Regions from separate parts of the Streptomyces sp. DSM 116795 genome, predicted to be linked through region 1. Evidence: riboswitches for the same ligand, from Rfam matches in the RefSeq annotation. Region 1 holds a riboswitch; each other region holds the start of a gene.
What was found. Region 1 has a riboswitch for cyclic di-AMP ahead of ACSMXX_RS17110 (M23 family metallopeptidase). Riboswitches for the same ligand answer to the same signal wherever they lie in the genome.
Positions count from the first base shown of each region.

Region 2: linked by a shared signal. The riboswitch ahead of ACSMXX_RS11465 (C40 family peptidase) and the one ahead of ACSMXX_RS17110 (M23 family metallopeptidase) in region 1 are both predicted to bind cyclic di-AMP.
Region 3: linked by a shared signal. The riboswitch ahead of ACSMXX_RS23410 (transglycosylase family protein) and the one ahead of ACSMXX_RS17110 (M23 family metallopeptidase) in region 1 are both predicted to bind cyclic di-AMP.

Region 1 is NZ_CM147707.1:3,956,083-3,962,884, forward strand. Features, by position in the region: gene ACSMXX_RS17095 (PP2C family protein-serine/threonine phosphatase) at 1-217, opposite strand, end outside; gene ACSMXX_RS17100 (Rieske (2Fe-2S) protein) at 427-1,353, opposite strand; gene ACSMXX_RS17105 (PP2C family protein-serine/threonine phosphatase) at 1,612-2,799, shown strand; cyclic di-AMP (ydaO/yuaA leader) riboswitch at 3,060-3,224, shown strand; gene ACSMXX_RS17110 (M23 family metallopeptidase) at 3,644-4,612, shown strand; gene ACSMXX_RS17115 (aldo/keto reductase) at 5,119-6,150, shown strand; gene ACSMXX_RS17120 (dihydrofolate reductase family protein) at 6,519-6,802, shown strand, end outside.
Region 2 is NZ_CM147707.1:2,705,198-2,711,999, forward strand. Features, by position in the region: gene pcrA (DNA helicase PcrA) at 1-1,313, opposite strand, end outside; cyclic di-AMP (ydaO/yuaA leader) riboswitch at 1,534-1,714, shown strand; gene ACSMXX_RS11465 (C40 family peptidase) at 1,723-2,805, shown strand; gene ACSMXX_RS11470 (hypothetical protein) at 2,837-3,190, opposite strand; partial or broken gene ACSMXX_RS11475 (cytochrome P450 family protein) at 3,263-4,461, opposite strand; gene ACSMXX_RS11480 (hypothetical protein) at 4,768-6,042, shown strand; gene ACSMXX_RS11485 (DoxX family membrane protein) at 6,278-6,802, shown strand, end outside.
Region 3 is NZ_CM147707.1:5,432,136-5,438,937, forward strand. Features, by position in the region: gene ACSMXX_RS23400 (MFS transporter) at 1-682, shown strand, start outside; gene ACSMXX_RS23405 (thiamine pyrophosphate-dependent enzyme) at 790-2,433, shown strand; gene ACSMXX_RS23410 (transglycosylase family protein) at 2,647-3,717, opposite strand; cyclic di-AMP (ydaO/yuaA leader) riboswitch at 3,723-3,903, opposite strand; gene ACSMXX_RS23415 (response regulator transcription factor) at 4,160-4,990, opposite strand; gene ACSMXX_RS23420 (oxidoreductase) at 5,225-6,142, opposite strand; gene ACSMXX_RS23425 (alpha/beta fold hydrolase) at 6,243-6,802, opposite strand, start outside.

The sequences.
Region 1 (6,802 bases):
AGTAGCGGGTGGGGGTCGTGAGCTCCAGTACGAGCGCCAGCACGATGAGCCCCGGCGGCAGGACCTTCACCCAGTTCGGCAGCCAGGCTGTGCGCTGTACCCGGTTCACGGGGGTGCTGAGCACATTGTTCGCGCGGCGCGCTCCTCCGGGGGCGCGAATGTCCGCCGGAGCGCCCTTGCTGCGGCCGCCCGTGCCTCCCGTGTACCGCGTGCTCACGTGCGTCCGTTCCCTTCCACGGGGCGCGCCGGACGGCTCCTGCTCCGGCTTCTCCTCAGTCTCCGCCACGGACGCCGATCCGGCTCGGCGTCCAAGGTTCATGCGGGCGGGCTCGCGCTCTGCGCCCCGGCCCCGGCGCCCTGGCTCGGGGGCCCGGCTCCGGCGCCCTGGCCCGGGGGCCCGGCTCCCGCGGCCTGCCACCCGCCGGATCAGGCGAGGCGGGCCTCCACCTGTCCCTCCGTCTGCCGCGTCTCGAACACGGGCTGTGGGGAAGTCGCCGGTCCGCCCACGTTCCAGCCGTCCGAGAGCCGGAAGACGCTGCCGTGCCAGGGGCAGCGGACGCACCCGTCGCTGATCTCGCCCTGCGACAGCGGCCCCGCCATGTGGCTGCACCGGTCCGCCAGTACGTGCACGGCGCCGCCGCTCTCCCGTACGACGAGCACCGGCGTCTCACCCACGGTCCGCCGCACCGCCTTGCCGACGGGCAGGTCCGCGGCCGCGCCCAGGGCGTGCCACCCCGGCTCCGTACGTACGGGGATGTCCTCCGCATGGTTGACGGCCGCGGCCTGCCGGTACGCGAGGTGGCCGCCGAGCGCGCCGCCGACGCCGACCGCCGCGAGCCCGGCGAACCCGAGCGCGCGCCCGCGCACGGACCGGCCGCGCAGCCGCGCCCCCAGCGAGGCCGTGTAGAAGGCGATGGCGGTGGAGTTCGCGAGCGCGTGCACGAGCCCGACGCGCATCTGCGGTTTGCGCAGCTCCGCCCAGTCGATCCACCCCGTAACGGCGGCGGGCACGGCGGCTCCGAGGCCCGTGGCGATCAGCAGCGCGGGCGCGTAGTGCCGCCGCTTGCCCGGGATGAGATCCAGCACGGCCGCGGACAGCCACGTGCCGATCGGGATCTGGACCAGGGCCGGATGCACGGGGTGGCCGAGCCAGTGCCCGTGCAGCACGTCGCGGTCCTCGTCGCTGAGCGGCAGTGCGTGGACGGCCCGCTGGATCCCCTGGAGCGGGGGATCGAGGCGCGTGTCCTGCTCGGTCCTCTCGATGGCCGTCAGCAGCCGCCCCTGGCGCTCGGGGTCGGGCAGCACCGCGCGCAGGGCGCCGGCGCAGGCAAGAAGCTTCTGTGAATAGGACATACCGCCCGGTTCCCCTGTGCCGTCGGAGCAAACGACGCCAGTCGGGAGGTGCCCCCGGCCCGCGGGCCGGGCTTTGCCGCTCCCGGGCTTTGCCGCTCCCGGGCTTTGCCGGTCCGGGGCTTTGCCGGTCCGGGGCTTTGCCGGTCCGGGGCTTTGCCGGTCCGGGGCTTTGCCGGTCCGGGGCTTTGCCGGTCCGGGGCTTTGCCGGTCCGGCCGTCCCGGCTGGCTGCCTCGGAGCGCACCGGTCACATTGAGAGGGTGAAGGAGAGGGCGAAGGAACCGCCGGCGGACCGGAAGCCGGCGCCCAGGAGAGAGCCGTACGCGGACAGGTGGGGCAGCCGGATCACGCGCGAGGGCGGTTTCGCCGCCCCGGCGGGCGTGCGCCGCGTCGTGGTCCCGCTCCCCTTCGTGCTGATTCTGGTCGCCGTCGGGCTGGACCTGGCCACCGCCCCCACGCTCACCGGCTCCGCCCTCTTCTGTGCGGCCCCTCTCGTCGCTGCTCCCTTCTTCTCGACCGGCGGCACCGCCCTGGTCGGCATGCTCGCGGTCGCGGGCATCGCATTCATGCGCGTACTCGATGAGATGACCAACGGCCTGATGGACATCTCCGAGGCCGCTTCCACGGCCGTCGTGAGTCTTCTCGCCGTCCTCATCAACCGCTTCCTGCGCCGCAGCGGTGCCGCTCTCTCCTCCGCCCGGACGATCGCCGAGGCCGCCCAGTTCGCGGTGCTGCCGGTGCCCCCCTCCCGGCTCGACGGCTTCCAAGTCGCGGCGCGCTACCGGGCTGCGCAGCTCGACGCGCACATCGGCGGAGACCTGTATGCCGTGCAGGAGACGCGGTACGGCGTACGGCTCCTCGTCGGGGACGTACGCGGCAAGGGCATGGGCGCGGTCGAGGCGGTGGTCCTGCTGATCGGGGCCTTCCGGGAGGCCGCCGAGCAGGAGTCCACGCTCGAAGCGGTCACCGAACGCCTGGAGCGGGCCCTGCGCCGGGAGGGCCCGCGTCGTCTCGGCACCGAGTTCTACGAGGGCTTCACGACGGCCGCCATCGCCGAGATCCCGGCGGCGAATCCGGAGCGGCTGCGCATCGTCAACCGCGGTCACCCGCCGCCGCTGCTGGTCTCCGAAGGCCGGTGCCGCTTCCTCGACCCCGCCGTGGCGGCCCTGCCCCTCGGGCAGCCGGAGCTGGGCCGGTGGCCGGACCGCGCCGAGGAGGTCCCCTTCCCGTACGGGAGCCAGCTCCTCCTCTACACGGACGGTCTGTCCGAGGCCCGGGACAGCGACGGCGCATTCTTCGAGCCGGACAAGGCGCTGGCGGGCCGCTCCTTCGAGGACCCCGAGGCGCTGCTCGACGCCGTCCTGGTGGACGTACACACGCATACGGGCGGCGGGACGGCGGACGACATGGCGTTGCTGGCCCTGCAACGGAGAACCCCGGCGGACTGACGGCCCTTCACGTCGGATCCATGGGATTCACCGGTCACCCACAGCGATCCCCCGCACCATGCAGAGTGACCGGGTGTCCCAATTGACCCTGACTGTCCCGGAAGATGGAGCTCACGCAGCTACAAATCTCGCCGGAACCGCTTGGAATCCCGACCGCCGCTCTATTAACGTTCCATAACGCAGCGCGGTCGTCACTGCCGTCACGAGAGACGGCTCCGTGCGCCGTCGCCGAATCCTGAAAGTGCACCACCCCGAGCCACAACTCGATATCGCTGCACCAAGGGAACCGGGGAACCACCCCCTGCCGGCCAGTCCGGTGGGGATGGGGTGAATCGGACAAGTTCCGCCCACGGGCGGGCAGTTCGTAGGAGACCTTCCTGCTCCGAACCCGTCAGCTAACCCGGTAGGCGAGAAGGAAGGAAAGGAGAACGCCCCCGTGGCGTCCAACAGGCATGCCCCCGAGGGCACGTACGACCCGTACCTCGACGACGAAGAGTCCGGCAGATACGGCGACTACGGCTCCTACGGCAACGACGGCGCGCAACAGCAGTTCGGCCACTTCGGCTCGTACGGGTCGTACGAGCAGGCCGGCCAGTACGGCGGTTTCGACGGGTACGGCTCGCAGCTGACCGGGTCGTACGGCACGGACGGCACGTACGGCTTCGGAACCGACGGGGCTTATGCGACGCAGGAGTTCGAGGCACCTGGCTTCGAGGCACCTGGCTACGAGACGCCCGCCTACGAAGCATCCCGCTACGAAGCGTCCCCCTACGACTCGGCCGGCTACGAGCCATCCGGCTACGAGTCCCCGGAGTTCGGCACCTACGAGTTCGGCGACGGCGAAGTGCCGCCCGTCCCCGGCTCCTTCGTCCCCCTCCCCGGCGACCCTCCCTTCGAGGAGTGGAACCCGACCGAGGAGTCCGTGCGCCCCGTACGCGGGCGTCACAAGCTCGCCAAGCAGCGCGGCGGCAGCATGGCCCGCAGCGGCGCCGTCCTCGGCGTCGGCATGATCGCGGCCGTCGGCGCGGGCGGCATGGCCACCGCGCAGGAGAAGCCGTCGGCCTCCATCTCCATGCCGGACGTGGCCGCCGCGGCCGACAAGGCCAAGGACCTGCCCGGCGTCAAGCTTCTCTCCGGCGGCTCCGAGGACACCGTCGCCGGTCAGCCCCTCACGCAGGCGGCCCTGACCGAGAGCGACACCCAGGCCGGCCGTACGGACGCGGGCGAGGCGCTCCGTTCCCGCATCCTCGAACAGGCACAGCAGCAGCAGTCGCAGGCCGAGGCCTCCGCACGCAACGCCGCCATCGACAAGGCAGCGGGAGCGGCGAAGGCGAAGGCCGCCAAGGCGCAGAACAAGGCCGAGGCCGCGGAGCGCCAGAAGGCCGAGGAAGCGCGCCTGGCCAAGCTCGCCAAGAGCTTCAAGCTTCCGGTCTCGGGCTACCAACTCACCTCCGGCTTCGGGGAGTCCGGCGGCCTGTGGTCCAACGGCCACACGGGCACGGACTTCGCCGCCTCCTCCGGCACGCCCATCAAGGCGATCGGCTCCGGCACGGTCAAGGAGGCCGGCTGGGCGGGATCGTACGGATACCGCACGATCCTGCAGCTGAACGACGGTACCGAACTCTGGTTCGCTCACCAGTCGTCCATGAACGTCTCGGCGGGCCAGAAGGTCCGTACGGGCGAGACCATCGGCCGCGTCGGCTCCACCGGGAACGTCACAGGTGCCCACCTGCACCTGGAGGTCCACCCGGGCGGCGGCGGCCCCGCGATCGACCCGCTGGCATGGCTGCGCGGCAAGGGCCTCACTCCCTGACGACGCCGCTGCAGGAAGGGCGGCCGTCCGCCGGCCGCCCCTCGCGCACCACGCCACCCCTTCACCCTCCCCGACAACACCGCTTCGGCGGCGCGGAGTTGAAGCCTCCGCCAGAGCACCTCCACAAGTACGAGTACAAGTACATGTGCCTGTAGCCGCAGTTCCGTACAGGGCTGTGCTCGTACCCACAGCGGCACATCCGCCTCTCCCCGGGCGCACCGCTGTTCTCCCAACATCTGCACAGGCGCACGACTGCCCGACGCGATGACCTATCGCGCCGCCGCCGCCTCGCACCGTCGAGGTGCGTTGGACCACGCACAACTCGCCCACGCCCCTCGGCGCATACAAGGAGGGGACGAGGCGGCGGCGGACGGGGGCCCCTCTCCTTCACGAGTACGGCCCTGCCCTCCCATGCTCCGGCGGCCCTGGTGGACCACCCCCCGACACCAGGGCCGTCGGTCTTTGTTCCGAGCCGGTGCCCGGCACGGGACGCTACGGTCGGTGCCATGTCCGATCCCAATTCCCCTGACGCGACTGCCTCGACGGCCGCGAAGTCCTCGACGCCTTCGACAGCCCCGGCGACCGGCGGGCCCGCCTCGCGCCGCCCCCTCGGCCGGCTCTCCGTGTCGCCACTCTGCCTCGGCGGCAACGTCTTCGGCTGGACGGCCGGCGAATCCGTCTCCTTCGAAGTCCTCGACGCCTACACCGCGGCGGGCGGCAACTTCATCGACACCGCCGACGCCTACTCGGGCGCCCGCCACGGCGTCGAAGGCGGCATGGACTCCGAGGTGGTCATCGGCAACTGGATGGCGGCGCGCGGCAATCGGGACGACCTCGTCATCGCGACGAAGGCCGGCGCACACCCCGACCGCAAGGGTCTCTCCGCCGCCAACATCAGGGCCGCCGCCGACGATTCGCTGCGCCGCCTGCGCACCGACCGCATCGACCTCTACTACACGCACTTCGACGACGAGTCCGTGGAGGTCTCCGAGATCATCACCGCGCTCGACGAGCTCGTACGGGCCGGAAAGGTCCGCGAGATCGGCGCGTCCAACATCTCACCGGAACGGCTCGAAGCCTCCCTCGCCTTCAGCGCGGGCGCCGGCGCCGGCACCGCTTCGTACGCCGCGCTCCAGCCGCACTACAACCTCGTCTCGCGCGACACCTACGAAGGTCCCCTCGCTCAGGTCGCCGATCGGCACGGGCTCGCGGTCATGCCGTACTTCGCGCTGGCCATGGGCTTCCTCACCGGCAAGTACCGTCAGGACCGTACCGCGGAGAGCCCCCGCGCCGAGCGGGCGTCCAAGTACCTGGAGACGGAACGCGGCCGCCGCGTGCTCGCCGCCCTCGACCAGATCTCCGGCACCCGAGGCGCCGCCCCGGCGACCATCGCCCTCGCCTGGCTGCTGACCCGCCCCACGGTCACCTCGCCGATCGCGAGCGCCCGCTCGCTGGATCAGCTCACGCCGCTACTGGCCCTCGCCGACGTCCAGTTGACGGCGGAGGAGGCGAAACTTCTGACGGACGCGTCGGCGTGAGGACGCCCTGGCGTGGCCGCCAAGCCGGTGATCGACCTGAAGACGGAGCTGCTCCAACGCGCCGTCGACCACGAGCGTGCCACCCGCGGCCTGCCCCTCGTGCCGGTCTGGGAGGAGTGAGCGCGGCGGGTCTGCCCGCACACGAGGGGCGGCCCGCCGGCCGGCGTTCAGGGGCTGGTGTCCCAACGCGGGCCGGTGGTCGCGTCCCACGGCCAGACGTACTGCCGTGTGGGCTCGGCCGTCATGCCGAAGTCGTTGAGCTCCGGGCTTTCCGCCGCGACGCCGGCGCACACCGGGCCGACCAGTCGGGATGATCACGTGGACAATCGGAGCCAGGGTCGCGACGCATCGACCGGCAAGGAGGAGACATGGGCAAGGTGGCTTGGGGGTTCACGTGCTCGATCGACGGCTTCATCGCCGGGCCGGGGCACGACATGAGCTGGATGTCCACAGCGGAACCGCTGGCCGAGGGCACCACGGAGAGGATGGCGGGCGATGTCGCGGTAATCATCTCCGGCCGGGCCGGCTACGACGCGGCGAAGGCCCAGCAGGACGAGCGGGACGAGACGACCTCACAGGCCTACGGCGGCGCGTGGTCGGGGACCGAGTTCATTTTGACTCACCGCCCAGCGGAGCTCGCCGATGATTCTGC
Region 2 (6,802 bases), 1.3 Mb from region 1:
TCCGAGACATAGCCGGTGATGCGCGCGCCGGCACCGGACTCCGTCCACAGGTTCTTCGGGCGGCGGTTCTCGTTCCGCTCGATGACGGCGTTGGCGGCGCTCAGGATCGTCTGCGTGGAGCGGTAGTTCTGTTCGAGGAGGATCGTCGTGGCGTCCGGATAGTCCTCCTCGAATTGGAGGATGTTGCGGATGGTGGCGCCGCGGAAGGCGTAGATGGACTGGTCGGCGTCGCCTACGACACACAGCTCGGCGCGCTCCGGCGCGGGCCTGCCGCGCTCATCCGCGTCACCGCGCTCCTCCGCTTCGCCGCCTTCCTCCGCTTCGCCGCCTTCCTCCGGCTCGTGGCCCTGCCCGGCGCCCGGCGCCTCGCCGGTGCCGACGAGCTCGCGAACCAGCAGGTACTGGGCGTGGTTGGTGTCCTGGTACTCGTCGACGAGGACGTGCCGGAAGCGGCGCCGGTAGTGCTCGGCGACATCCGGGAACGCCTGGAGGAGATGGACGGTCGTCATGATGATGTCGTCGAAGTCCAGGGCGTTGGCCTCACGCAGCCGCGCCTGGTACATCGTGTACGCCTCGGCGAGAGTTTTCTCATAGTTGTCCGAGGCCTGCCCCGCGAAGTCCTCCTCGTCGATCAGCTCGTTCTTCAGGTTGGAGATCTTCGCGCTGAACGCCTTCGGCGGATACCGCTTCGGGTCCAGGTCGAGGTCCCGGCAGACCAACGCCATCAGCCGCTTCGAGTCTGCCGCGTCGTAGATCGAGAAGGACGAGGTGAAGCCGAGCTTCTTGCTCTCGCGGCGCAGGATGCGTACGCACGCGCTGTGGAAGGTGGACACCCACATCGACTGCGCCCGCGGCCCGATCAGCTCCTCCACGCGCTCCCGCATCTCGCCCGCCGCCTTGTTGGTGAAGGTGATGGCGAGGATCTGCGCGGGGTGCACACGGCGTGCGGCGAGGAGATGGGCGATGCGGTGAGTGAGCACGCGGGTCTTGCCCGAGCCGGCACCCGCGACGATCAGCAGGGGCGAACCGGTGTGCACGACGGCCGCGCGCTGCGCCTCGTTCATCTCCTCCAGCAGCGCCGCCGCGTCGACGACCGTACGAGGCGAGCCGCCCCTGTGGTACGAGGACGAGCCGCCGCCCGACGCGCCCCCGGCGGCCCCGCCGCGGGCGCCGCCGGAGCCGTCGTCAGGCGTGCGGCCCGGCCCATCCTGGGGCCCCTCGGGGCCACTTGGGCCGCCGTGTCCGGAGGAGTCGTCCTGCGCGCGCACGGGTGCGAGGTGGGCGAGAAAGCTGTCGTCGAAGAGGCTGCTCATCGTCGGAGAAGTCTAGATTGCCGCGCCGACACGCGCGCCGACACCCACGGCGACACCAGGCGGCCAACTCCGCCTGGGATAACGAACAGATATCGGACGTATCACCTAACGGCCTTCACAGACGCCCCACATCTCGCTACCGTGCCGTGCCAGGCGGTCCGCACCAATCGTCGGCGAAAGCGTCGGCACGGGCCGCCTCCGCCTAATCCGGCGGCCAGCCGGCGGTCATCCGCCGGGAGCCGCCGCCGGAGCCGGGGACCCACCGCGTACGCGCGACACGGCGTACGCACCCGGGGTGAATCGGGAAGTCGCACCGCAGAAGCACCGCGCACGACCCGTAGGGCAGCCTTCCGACAGCCCGAACCCGTCAGCTAACCCGGTAGGCGGTTCACGGAAGGAGTCGCCGGCCTTGGCGTCCCATCGCAAGCCGCGCACCCGGATACTGAAGTCCGCCTCGACAAAGCGCGGAGTCCTCGGCGTCACCACCGCCGCGCTCGCCTCCGTCTCGCTGCTCTCCCAGAGCGCGCAGGCCGCACCGGACGACGGCAAGCCGTCGATCTCCGAGGTCAAGAAGAAGGTCGACAAGCTGTACCAGCAGGCCGAGGTCTCGACCCAGAAGTACAACGAGGCCGAGGAGAAGACGGACGCCCAGCGCAAGAAGGCGGACAGATCCCTCGACGAGGCCGCCGAACGGACCGCGAAGCTCAACGACGCACGCCGCGAGCTCGGCAACTACGCGACCGCGCAGTACCGCACCGGCGGCATGTCGGAGACCGCGACCCTCCTGCTCACCGAGGACCCGCAGCAGTTCTTCGAGCAGTCGCACATGCTGGACCGGATGACCGGCCGTCAGAAGGAAGCCGTCACCGACTTCGAGAAGCAGCAGAAGGCGGCGCAGAGCAAGCGCGAGAGCGCCACCGAGGAACTGGCCTCACTCGAGGCCTCGCAGAAGGCGCTGAAGAAGAACAAGCGGGAAGTGCAGGACAAGCTCGCCGAGGCGCGCAAGATGCTCTCGAAGCTGACGGCCGAGGAGAAGGCCCGCCTGGCGGCGATCGAGAAGAAGAAGCAGGAAGAAGCCCGCAAGGCGGCCGAACGCGCCGAAGAGGCGCGCGACGACGCCGGGAAGGGCGGCGGCTCGCAGACGGCCCAGGCGGAGAAGGTCCTCGGCTACGCGAAGCAGCAGCTGGGCAAGCCCTACGTCTGGGGCGCGACCGGTCCGAGCTCCTTCGACTGCTCAGGTCTCACCCAGGGTGCCTGGAAGGCCGCCGGCATCTCCCTGCCCCGTACGACGTGGGACCAGGTCAAGGTCGGCACGAAGGTCGCCAAGTCGGAGATGAAGCCGGGCGATCTGATCTTCTTCTTCGACGACATCAGCCACGTCGGCATCTACGCCGGCAACGGGCAGATGATCCACGCGCCGAAGCCGGGCGCCGAGGTGCGGTACGAATCCGCCGGCAACATGCCCTTCCACTCGGCAGTACGCCCCGGCTGACCCCGCGGCCGCCCGGCGTTCGTCCCCTCCGTCACGTCCACAGGACGGCGACGAAGATGTTCGCTGTCGTCAGCGCGCCGACCGTGCCGAAGAGGGACGAGGGCACCTTCTCCTCGTCCCTCTTCACATACACGAGCCCGAGAATCACCACGAGCAGCGCCAGCTTCACGCCGATCTTGATGTTGTTCACCGGGCTGTCGTCGGCCTGGTTGAGGCCGACGAGGACCATCCCCGTCAGCAGCATGGTGAACGCGCCGTGCAGCATGCCGGGCACGAAGCGGGCCTCTTCCGCGCGCATCGCCTTCATCTGGAAGAAGAAGCCGCCCAGCAGGGCCGCGATACCGATGATGTGGAGGCCGACGAAGACATGTATGAGTACGTCCATGGCCAGGGAGCGTAGCGACGGGACCGCCCGCGTCACGGGGCGGGGCGCGGCCCACCGGGCCCGGGTGGCGCCTCACCAGCGCACCGGCAGCTCCTTCACACCCCGCATCAGCATCCCCGTCAGCCACCGCAGCGAGGACTCGTCCGCGTCCGCCGCGATGTCCGGGCACCGCTCCAGCAGCGTCTGGATCGCGATCCGTCCCTCCAGGCGGGCCAGCGGCGCGCCCAGGCAGTAGTGCAGGCCGTGGCCGAAGGCGATGTGGCCGCGGGCGTCGCGCCCGATGTCGAAGCGGTGCGGGTCCTCGAAGCGCTCCTGGTCGCGGTCGGCGTCGGCCATGGCGATCAGGACCGTCGAGCCGGCGGGCACGGTCACCCCGTCCAGGTCCACGTCCTCCAGGGCGAGGCGCTGGGTACACGTCTCGACGGGGCCGTCGTAGCGGAGCATCTCCTCGACGGCGCCCTCCAGCAGCCCGAAGTCCGCGCGGAGTCGGGCGAGTTGGTCCGGGTGCGCGAAGAGGGCCCGCATTCCGTTGCCAATGAGGTTGACCGTGGTCTCGTGGCCGGCGACGAGCAACAGCACGCACATGCCGATGAGTTCGTCGCCGGTGAGCCGGTCGCCACCGTCGTCGACCTCCTGGATCATCGCGCTGAGCAGGTCGTCGCCAGGGGTTTCCCGCTTCGTCCCGATCAGCGCGGCGAGATAGGCCGGCATCTCCTCGTACGCGCGGGCCTCCTCCTCCGCGCTGGTGGGCGCGACCACCGCGTTGGACCAGCCACGGAAGGTCTGGCGGTCGAGTTCGGGTACGCCGAGCAGTTCGCAGATGACCGTCATCGGCAGCGGGAAGGCGAAGGAGGCGATCAAGTCCGCACGCCGCTCCTCCTTCTCCAGCATCGCGTCGAGCAGTTCGTCGGTGATCTGCTGGACGCGCGGTCCGAGCGCGGCGATCCGGCGCGGCGTGAACGACCCCGCAACCAGGCGCCGCAGCCGGTGTGGTCCGGCGGGTCCGTCGTCAGCATGTGGCCGATCGCCGGCAGGCCGGGGTTGAGGATCTGCCCGATGCCCCCGTGGTTCTGCCAGTCCCGGCTGAGCCGGGGGTCGGTGAAGGCCCTGCGGCACATCTCGTGCCCGACCACGATCCACAGCTCTCTCCCGTCGGGCACGCGTACGTGGTGCGCGGGTGCCTCGGCGCGGAGTGCGGCGTAGACGGGGTAGGGATCGCGTACGAAGTCCGGGCTGAACTCGGTCAGTTCGACGATGCCGTCGGCCGCCATGTGTCCCCTCGGCTGTTGGGTTCCGTGCACGCTAACCGCCCGACTCCGGCTCAAGAACAGCAATTTCGGACAACCGTCCACGCCTCGCCCGTCTCTCCGAGGCGTTCGGAGTACGGCCCGTCCACCGCCCGTCCCCCGCCTCACACAGCCGGGTGACGAAGGCGGCCCTGCCGTTCGCCGCCCCCTTCCGGTAGGGCACAATTGCGCCTTTCACGCACGGTGTTTGAAAGGCGGGGTTGCACAGTGGCCGTGGACACGGCACGGGACGGCACGAGCGGAGGCGGCGAACGCGACGAGACCGTCCCGCTGCAGAAGTCCGCCCCCGCGGGCACCCCTTCGGGCGCCCACTCCGCCTCCTGCACATGCGGCGACTGTCCGCACGGCGCACGCGAGGGCCACCGGCAGGCGCGGGACGACTTCCGCCGCCGGCGCGACGAACTCGCCGCCGGCAAGGGGCTTCCCGCCGCCCTCGCGCACTCGGCCGGGGCCTCGCGCCAGTGGGTCTCCGACGAGTTGACGCGGGCGGCCCGTACGGTCGCCGAACGGGCCCGCGACGAGGGAGCGATGCGGCTGGCGGCCCTGTGGCGGCACACCGTGATCGCCGTCTGGGGCGCCGTCGGGGTGCTGCTCGTGGGGCAGTTGCTCTCCGCACTTGCCGTGGGCTGGACGGCCGGACGCACCGCCTCCCTGATCGCAGCCGTCATCGCGGCGGGCGCCGTCTCGCTCGCCGCGTATCTGCACCGGGCGCGCGGCGGCGCGCTCGCCCCGCTCATCGGCGAGGACAACCGGCTCTCCACCTCACGCACGGTGGCCGCGGCCTGGGTGCTCCTCGCCGTGTACGACATCCTCGTCCTCGCTTTCGAACTGGCGGGCCGCTCCGGCCAGTCGGAGCGCCGCGAGCTCATCGAAGGCCTGGAGATCTCCCGGGGTGCGGAGCTGCTGACCGTGCTCGCGCTGAGCTGTGCCATAGCGGTCTTCGTGCGCCGCACCGTCACGGTGCGGGTGCAGCACCAGCGTCTGCAGAAGGTGCGTGCCGAACGGCCCCGGGCCGCCGACCTGCTCACCGACGACGCCGGCCGCGGCTCCTTCTGCGACGTTCAGTACGTGCTGGTCAGCGGCGTCGCCGTCGTCTTCGCCTGCGTCCGCCTGGCACGGCAGCCCGACCAGCTGCCCGACCTTCCCTGGAGCCTGGCGCTGCTGGTCGTGGTCTCCGCGGCGACGTACCTCGCGGGCAAGTACGCCGAGGGCGGCCGCCCCGTGGTGCTGTCGGTCGTACGGGCCCGCGAGATCGGCGACCTGCACGCACCGATCCGTACGGGCGACGACATCGAGATCCGCGGCGCGGGCTTCGTGCCGCCGGGCGCGGGCGAACCGGACCGGCTCTCCCGGATGGTCGTCCGTGTCGGGGCGGTGCACGTGCCGGTCCCGCTGATCCCCGCCGGAGACGGCTTCTCCAACCCGGCGGACGCGACGCTCACCGTGCCGGTGCCCGTCGAGGTCGAACCGGGCCGGGTCGAGGTCCAGGTCGTCACCGCCGCGGGCGTCGAGACCAACCGCTATCCCATCGACGTCGCCGACTGACGGCCGCTGACGCCGGGAGGGCGTGACGGGGACGGGGCGGGGACGGGCGACCCGGCCTGTTTGACCCTTCTGTCACGAATGTGCCCTCACCGGCGACGTGTTCGTCCGCGGATGGCGACTGAGATCGTTCAGAGAGGGTGTACGTGCGGCCACGGCCGCGTACCGTAGCGACTCGACTCCAGCCCAAGCCGAACGTGCATGCGGCAGAGGCGGCAACTACGGAAGGGGACGTGTCATGTCTCTGGCGGATCAGACCAGGGCGGTCGGCAGCGATGCGCCGGTCAGCGGCCCCCCGGGCAGCATGCGGGCCAGAGCGTCCAAGTACGCGTTGCTCCCGCTCCGGCTCTTCCTCGGTGCCACGTTCATCTACGCGGGCCTGGACAAGCTTCTCCTGAACAAGGAGTTCCTCTCCGGCAAGGGCAGCGAATCGCTCGCCACGTTGCTGGAGTCGTCACGCGACGCGGCGGCGATCCCGGCGATGATCGACCTCGCGCAGAACGACCCCAAGGCCTTCGGCATCGCCATAGCCGCAGGTGAAATCGCCGCGGGGCTGGGCGCGTTGGTGGGTTTGTGGACGCGGCTCGCCGCCATCGGGGGCATGCTGATCTCGTTGAGCCTGTGGCTGACGGTCAGCTGGCAGAGCGACCCGTACTACTACGGCAACGACCTGCCGTACATGATGGCCTGGGTGCCGCTGGTCTTCGCGGGCGCGTCGGTGCTCTCGCTCGACATGGCCTTCTCGCGCCGGCGCCGCCGAAAA
Region 3 (6,802 bases), 1.5 Mb from region 1:
GCTGCTCGAAGTCGCCCTCGCCGTCGGTCTGGTGATCTTCGCGCTGGTGCGCAAGGGCGAGGAAGTCGGCCCCGTGATCAAGAACCGCGATCTGTTCCTGGTCCACCTCGTCTACATCGCGATCCTGTGGAACCTCTGGTTCTTCAGCTTCTGGTCGGTCTCCATCGTGGCCGGAGCGGCGGACTCCTCGTTCATGAACGCCGCTCTCACCGCGGCCTTCAACGCCGGCGCGGGCATCCTCGGCTTCCCGGCCGGCGGCTGGATCTCGGACCACGGGCTGAAGCGCGGCTGGGGCCGCAAGGAGATGATGCTGACCTTCACGGGAGCGCAGGCCGTACTCACCATCGCGTTCGCCTGGTACCTCAGCGCCGCCGCCAAACCGTCCCTGTGGGTCATGGGCCTGCTGCTGTTCTTCGCGAGCCTCTTCTTCAACGCCCTGCAGCCCGTGGGGCACGCCCTGACCGCCGAGATCGCCCCGGCACACCTGCGGGGCTCGGCGTTCGGGATGCAGAACCTCATCGGCGAGACGGGCGCTGTGCTCTCTCCCGCGATCAGCGGTGTGCTGCGGGACAGCACGGGAGGCTGGGAGGCGGCCGTATGGCTCGACACGGCGCTGGTCGTCGCCGGCTTCTTCGTCCTGATGCAGGTACGCCACCGCTCGCCGGCCGCCGCCACCACCTAGGAGCGATGGCACGACCCGCCTGACCCTGACGTTCCCTCATCACCTGCCACCCGGCCGCCGGCCACGGGCCGGTCCCGCTCAACACCCGCAACAGGAGCTCCACTTCCATGCCCACCGTCCGCGAGGCGGCGCTCGACGTGATGCGCCGGCACGACCTGACCACCGTGTTCGCCAATCCGGGCTCGACGGAGGTGCCCTTCCTCGCCGGCCTTCCCGACGACATCCGCTTCGTGCTCGCGCTGCACGAGGGCTCCGTCGTGGGGGCCGCCACCGGCTACGCCCTCGCGCGCGAAGCGCCCGCGCTCGCGCTGCTGCACACCACCGCGGGCCTCGGGAACGCGGTGGGGGCGCTGTCCACGGCACGGGTCAACCGGGCGCCGCTCGTCGTGATCGTCGGGCAGCAGGACCGCCGGCACCTCGTCCAGGAGCCGTTCCTCGCGGGTCGGCTGGAACAGCTCGCGGGTGACTATCCCGTACGGACGGAGACGCCGCCGCGCGCGCAGGACGTGCCCGGAGCGATCGCCCGGGCCGCGCACGCCGCCCGTACGATGCGCGGTCCCGCCCTGGTCGTCGTGCCGATGGACGACTGGGCGCAGCCCGCCGAGGAGCTGCCGCTGCCGGCTCCCGCGGAGTTGCGCCTTCCGGCCGCCGCGGACGCCGGCGACGTGCGTGAGGTGGCCGGGCTGCTGGACGAGGCTGCCGCGCCCGCCCTGGTCGTCGGCGCCGGCGCGGACCACCCCGTCACCTGGGAGGCGCTGACGCTCCTCGCGGAGCGCCTCGGCTGCCCCGTGTGGCAGGAGTCCTTCGGCGCACGGGCGGGCTTCCCGCAGGACCATCCGCTCTTCGCCGGGCATCTGCCGGCCGACCGTACGCGGCTGCGCGAGACGCTCGGTCCGTACGACCTGGTGCTGAGCGTGGGGGCTCCCGTCTTCCGCCAGTATCCGTACGAGGAAGGGCCGTTGGTGCGGGCAGGCACACGGCTCGCCGTCGTCACGGACGACCCGGCGGAGGCGCACCGGGCCCCGGTGGAGCTCGCCGTGGTGGCCGCACTGCCGGCGTTCTGCACGGCGCTCGCCGAGACGGCGGGCAAGACGGTGAACAGTACGGCGCGCAAGGCGGAGCACGGGCCGGAGTACGGGCCGCCCGGCGGGACGCCCGGCGGGCGGCCCGCACCGCCGCCGCCTCCCGGGGAGGGCGAGCCGCTGCGCGCCGCGCACGTACTGGCGGAGCTGGCGCGACGGCTGCCCGCGGAGACGGTGCTCGTGGAGGAGACCCCGTCCAGTCGCCCCGATCTGCACGCCCTCGTGCCCGCCCGGCGTCCGCTGGGGTTCCTCAGCGCGGCGATGGGCGCGCTCGGCTTCGCGCTCCCGGCCGCGATCGGCGTACGGATGGGAGCGCCGGAGCGTCCGGTGGTGGCGGTCGTCGGCGACGGGTCGTCGCTTTATCAGATACAGGCCCTTTGGACGGCTGTGCGCTACCGGGTGGGCGTCGTCTTCATCGTTCTCGCCAACGGCCGTTACGCGATCATGGACCGGCTCGCGGACAGACACCAAGACACCGCGCCATGGCCCGACTTCGAGGAGGTCAGCGTTTCCGGAATGGCGAAGGCTCTGGGTTGTTCCGCGCGCCGCGTGAGCGGACATGCCGAACTGCTCGCGGAATTGGACACGCTGCTGCCCGAACTCCCCGACAGCACACGGCCGCTGGTTCTCGAAGTGACGGTGGAGGCCGACGAGACCTTCCAGCCCTGATAAGGGCGTGCGCCGCCGCGCTGGAATGAGGTGGAATGCCGATGGCGGCCGCCCGCCGGATTTCTCCGGCGAACAGGCCGCCATCGTGCCGCGAAATGCGCCGGATTCCCATTCGTGGATTCACGGATCGGCGAACCGGTCCCCGGATCGCACCGCGCATGTGCCGAGTTGAGTTTTCCGGTCCGGCAGGGTCAGGTCTGCCGGACCGGTCCGTCAGTACGGTCCGTTGACGTTGTCGATGGACCCGTACCTGTCCGCCGCGTAGTTGCAGGCGGCCACGAGGTTCGCGACGGGGTCGGTCATGCTGTCGGCCGTGCCCTCGACGTGGTAGGCGTCGAAGGTCGGCTTGATGGTCTGCAGCAGACCCTTGGACGGGGTGCCCTTCGCGGCATTGCTGTCCCAGTTGTTGACGGCGTTCGGGTTGCCGCCGGACTCCCGGATGACGTTGCGCTTGATGCCGTCGTGCGAGCCGGGGATGCCCTTGGACTTCATGATGTCCAGGGCCTCCTGGATCCATCCGTCGAGGTTGTTCCCGTGCTTCGAGCCTGACTTGTGCACACCGCCGGCCTGTGGCGCCTGGCTGCCCTGCGGCTCCGAACCCTGCTGCTGGTCCGAGCCCGAACCGCCGCCGGACAGGCTGAGCTTCTGGCCGGGCCGGATCAGGTCCGGGTCGGAGCCGACGGTCTCGCGGTTGGCGTCGTACAGCTTGTGCCAGCCGCCCTCGGTGTCGTTCTCGCGGGCGATCGCGCTGAGGGTGTCGCCGGTCTCGACGGTGTACTTCTCGTCGCTCTTCTTGGAGCCGTCGTCCTTCTTCTTGGACGAGTCCGCCTTCTTCGACGAGTCCCCGGCAGCGGGCTTCGCCTGCTTTCCGGATCCGGCGGAGAGGTCCGGAGCGGCGCTGTCGCCGGCCAGGCCGGCCTTCGCCCCGCAGGACGGCCAGGCCCCTGCGCCCTGGCTGTCGAGCACCTTCTCGGCGACGCGGATCTGCTCTTCCTTGGTGGCCTGGTCGGCGCGCTCGGCGTACTCGGTGCCGCCGTTGGCGGCCCAGGTGCTCTGGCTGAACTGGAGGCCGCCGTAGTAGCCGTTGCCGGAGTTTATGGACCAGTTGCCCGTGGACTCGCACTGGGCGACCTTGTCCCAGGTGTCGACGGAGGCAGCGTGCGCGGTGCCCGTACCGATGAACGGAAGGGCGATGCCCGCACCGCCCGCGGTAATGGCGATGGACGTGACTCTGCGCGAGATACGACGATTGGAGTGACGACGGTGTCGACCGCGTCCGGACATAGGGCAGTTCCTCTCCTGCGCCTGCGAGGTGAGCTGTCGGATTCGGGCTGGAGTGGCCCGGCCGCAGCGAATGCGAGGGGGCATTCGGTGCGGCTTCACCCCTAGCCGTGCGTTCCTCGGGTGCGAAACGCGCGGCGCTTACCTGGGTCCCCCGCTCCTGCCGGGCTGGGATTGCGTGTTTTCCGCGGACCGGGCGGCAGGATTCGGCGTTCCCGGCAGCGGACCACCGCACGGGAGACGCGGTGGTGATGCACGTTAAGCAGAAGAAATTCATCACCACAAGAAAGGCGCAGAACCCGGATAAGGCGAAGATCGCGAAAATTGGCATGTACGGGTTAATGATTGCTCTTCCATTCGCCTTGCCGTGCAAGGGAATTGAGTCGAGCCGGATGTGGGCGCCGTGTGGAATGTGACCCGTGTCACGGCATTTCTGTGGTGCGAATCACGTGTTCTCGCGGATTTCCCCGGGGGCCGCGCCGCCCGCTTCCCGCCGCTGCGGATACACGCGGTGGTAGCGCCGCTCCGGACGGCCCGTCGTGCCGTACCGGAGGGTGACGCGTGCGGTCCCGAGCGAGACGAAGTGCTCCAGGTAACGGCGGGCGCTCACCCGGGACAGGCCGCTGCGCTCGGCGCACTCGGAGGCGGACAGACCCGCCGGGCCGTGCTCCGCTTCGAGCGTGGCGCGCACCAGGCCGGACGTCTGCTCGGTGAGGCCCTTGGGCAGCCGCGCCGGGGTGCCGGGGCCGGACGGCCTCGCGTGCGGGTGGGGCGCGGCGGAACCCGCCTCGCCCGGGGCGCCGGTGCCGGTGTCGTCCGCCGCTCCGCCCGCGACGGCCGGATCGGCGAACAGCCGGTCCACGTCGCCCTGTTCGGGCGCCTGGAGCGCGGCCAGCGCCTCGCGGTGCTCCGCGTACCGGCTCAGCCGCTCCTTCAGCAGCTCACCCTCGAACGGCTTGATGATGTACTGCACGGCGCCGCCGCGCTGCGCGCCCCGTACCGTCTCGGCGTCCCGGGCCGCGGTGACGACCAGCACGTCCGGGCCCTCCTCGGGCGCCGCGGTGCCGCGCAGCTCACGCAGGACCTCGAGGCCCGGCAGGTCCGGCAGGTACATGTCCAGCAGTACGAGGTCAGGGCGCAGCTCCCGGACGGCCGCCAGCGCTTCGGTGCCGCTGTGCACGGCTCCGGCCACTGTGAAGCCCGGCACCTGCCCGACGAGGGTGCTGTGCAGCCGCGCCACCATGAAGTCGTCGTCGACGACGAGCACGCGGATCACGGCTGCCTCCTCTCTCCGCGCCGGGTGGCCGGGCACGGGCGTACGGAGCGTACGGGACGGACGGACTGGACGGTTTGGAGGGACTGGACGGACGGTCTGGGCGGTCTGGACGGATGCGCCGGAGGTGACCAGGGGGCCGCGACCGCGGCCCCGGACGGACGCAGGAGAACCATGCCCGACGCCGCGGCCGCACACCAGGGCCCGTACCGGTGAGGCGGCAGTGGAGCAGCCCGGTCACAGCCCTCCGTAGGCGACGCCGGTGAGCCGCTCCGAGACCGCCCAGAGCTGCCCCGCCGCGATGTCGTTGCGCGCCCACGGCGCTCGTGGGGCGGCGCCGGGGCCGCCGCGTACCCCGAGGATGCGCGGCCCGAAGAAGGAGTCGCCGTGCACGTACGGCGCGGTCGCCGCGTACAGCACCGGCGCCGCGCCCTGGTCCGCGGAGGCGCCGACCACGTCGGTGACCAGCCGCGTGAGCCGTTCGCGCCCCGCCTGCCCGGCCAGCCGCGGGCCCTTGGCCTGCAGCTCGGTACGCGCGTATCCGGGATGGGCGGCGGTGACGGTCAGGTCGAGGCCCTTGCGGTCGGCGTGGTGGGCCAGTTCCCGTACGAAGAGCAGGTTGGCCGTCTTCGAGGCGCCGTAGGCCGCCATCGGCCGGTAGCGGCGTGCGCTGCCGAGGTCGCTCATGTCGATGTTGGACAGCAGGTGCGCCATGCTGGCGACCGTCACCACGCGCGCGCCGGGCGCGGACAGCAGTCGCTCCAGCAGCAGCCCCGTCAGGGCGAAGTGGCCGAGGTGGTTCACGCCGAGCTGCATCTCGAAGCCGTCGGCGGTCCGTGCGTACGGAACCGCCATCAGGCCCGCGTTGTTGACCAGCAGGTCGAGCCGGTCGTGGGGCAGAGCGCCGGCGAACTCCCGTACGGACGACAGATCCGCCAGGTCCAGCAGGCGCAACTCGGCGCGGGCCTCGGGCACTTGGGAGAGCAGCCGGTCCAGGGCGGCGGCGCCGCGCTGCTCGCTGCGGCACGCCAGCACCACGCGGGCGCCGCGCCGCGCCAGTTCGCGCGCGGTCACATAGCCGATGCCGCTGTTGGCCCCCGTCACCACGGCGGTACGTCCGCTCTGGTCCGGGATGCTGCGCGCTGTCCAGCTCATGCGACTCAGCGTATGGCGGGCGGACGGACCGCGCGAGGGCTCCGCCGGACCGTGGGCCGGGCCGGGGGCGGGATCCGGACGCCGCGCGCCGGTGCCGCGCTCACCACCGCTCCCCGGGGCCCGGCAGGCCGTCGTGGTGGACGAGAAGGGCCGAGGTGACCGCGTCCGGGCACTCGGCGTTGGCCAGGTGCGCGGCCCCCGCGACCTCGACCAGGGCCGCTCCGGGGATGCCGTCGGTGATCTCGCGGGCGTGCGCGGGCGGCGTCGCCGGGTCGAGGCGGCCGGCGACCGCGAGGGTCGGCACCGTCACCTCGGCGAGCTGTCCGCGCAGGTCGTAGGCGGCGAGGGCGTCACAGCACGCCGCGTAGCCTGCGGCGTCAGTGCAGCGCAGGTCCTCGAGCAGTGCGATCCCGTGCGGCGTGACTTCGAAGTCGGGCGCGAACCACACCCCGGGACGTGAGGCGATCATGGACTCGGTGCCGTGCGCGCGTACGGCCGCCGCACGCTCGCGCCAGGCGGACGGCTCCCCGAACCGGGCCGAGGAGCAGACGACGGAGAGCGCCGTGAGCCGCTCGGGGTGGTGCACCGCGAGGTGCAGTCCGACCGCGCCGCCCAGCGAGACCCCGGCGTAGGCGAATTCGTCCCAGCCCTGGGCGTCCG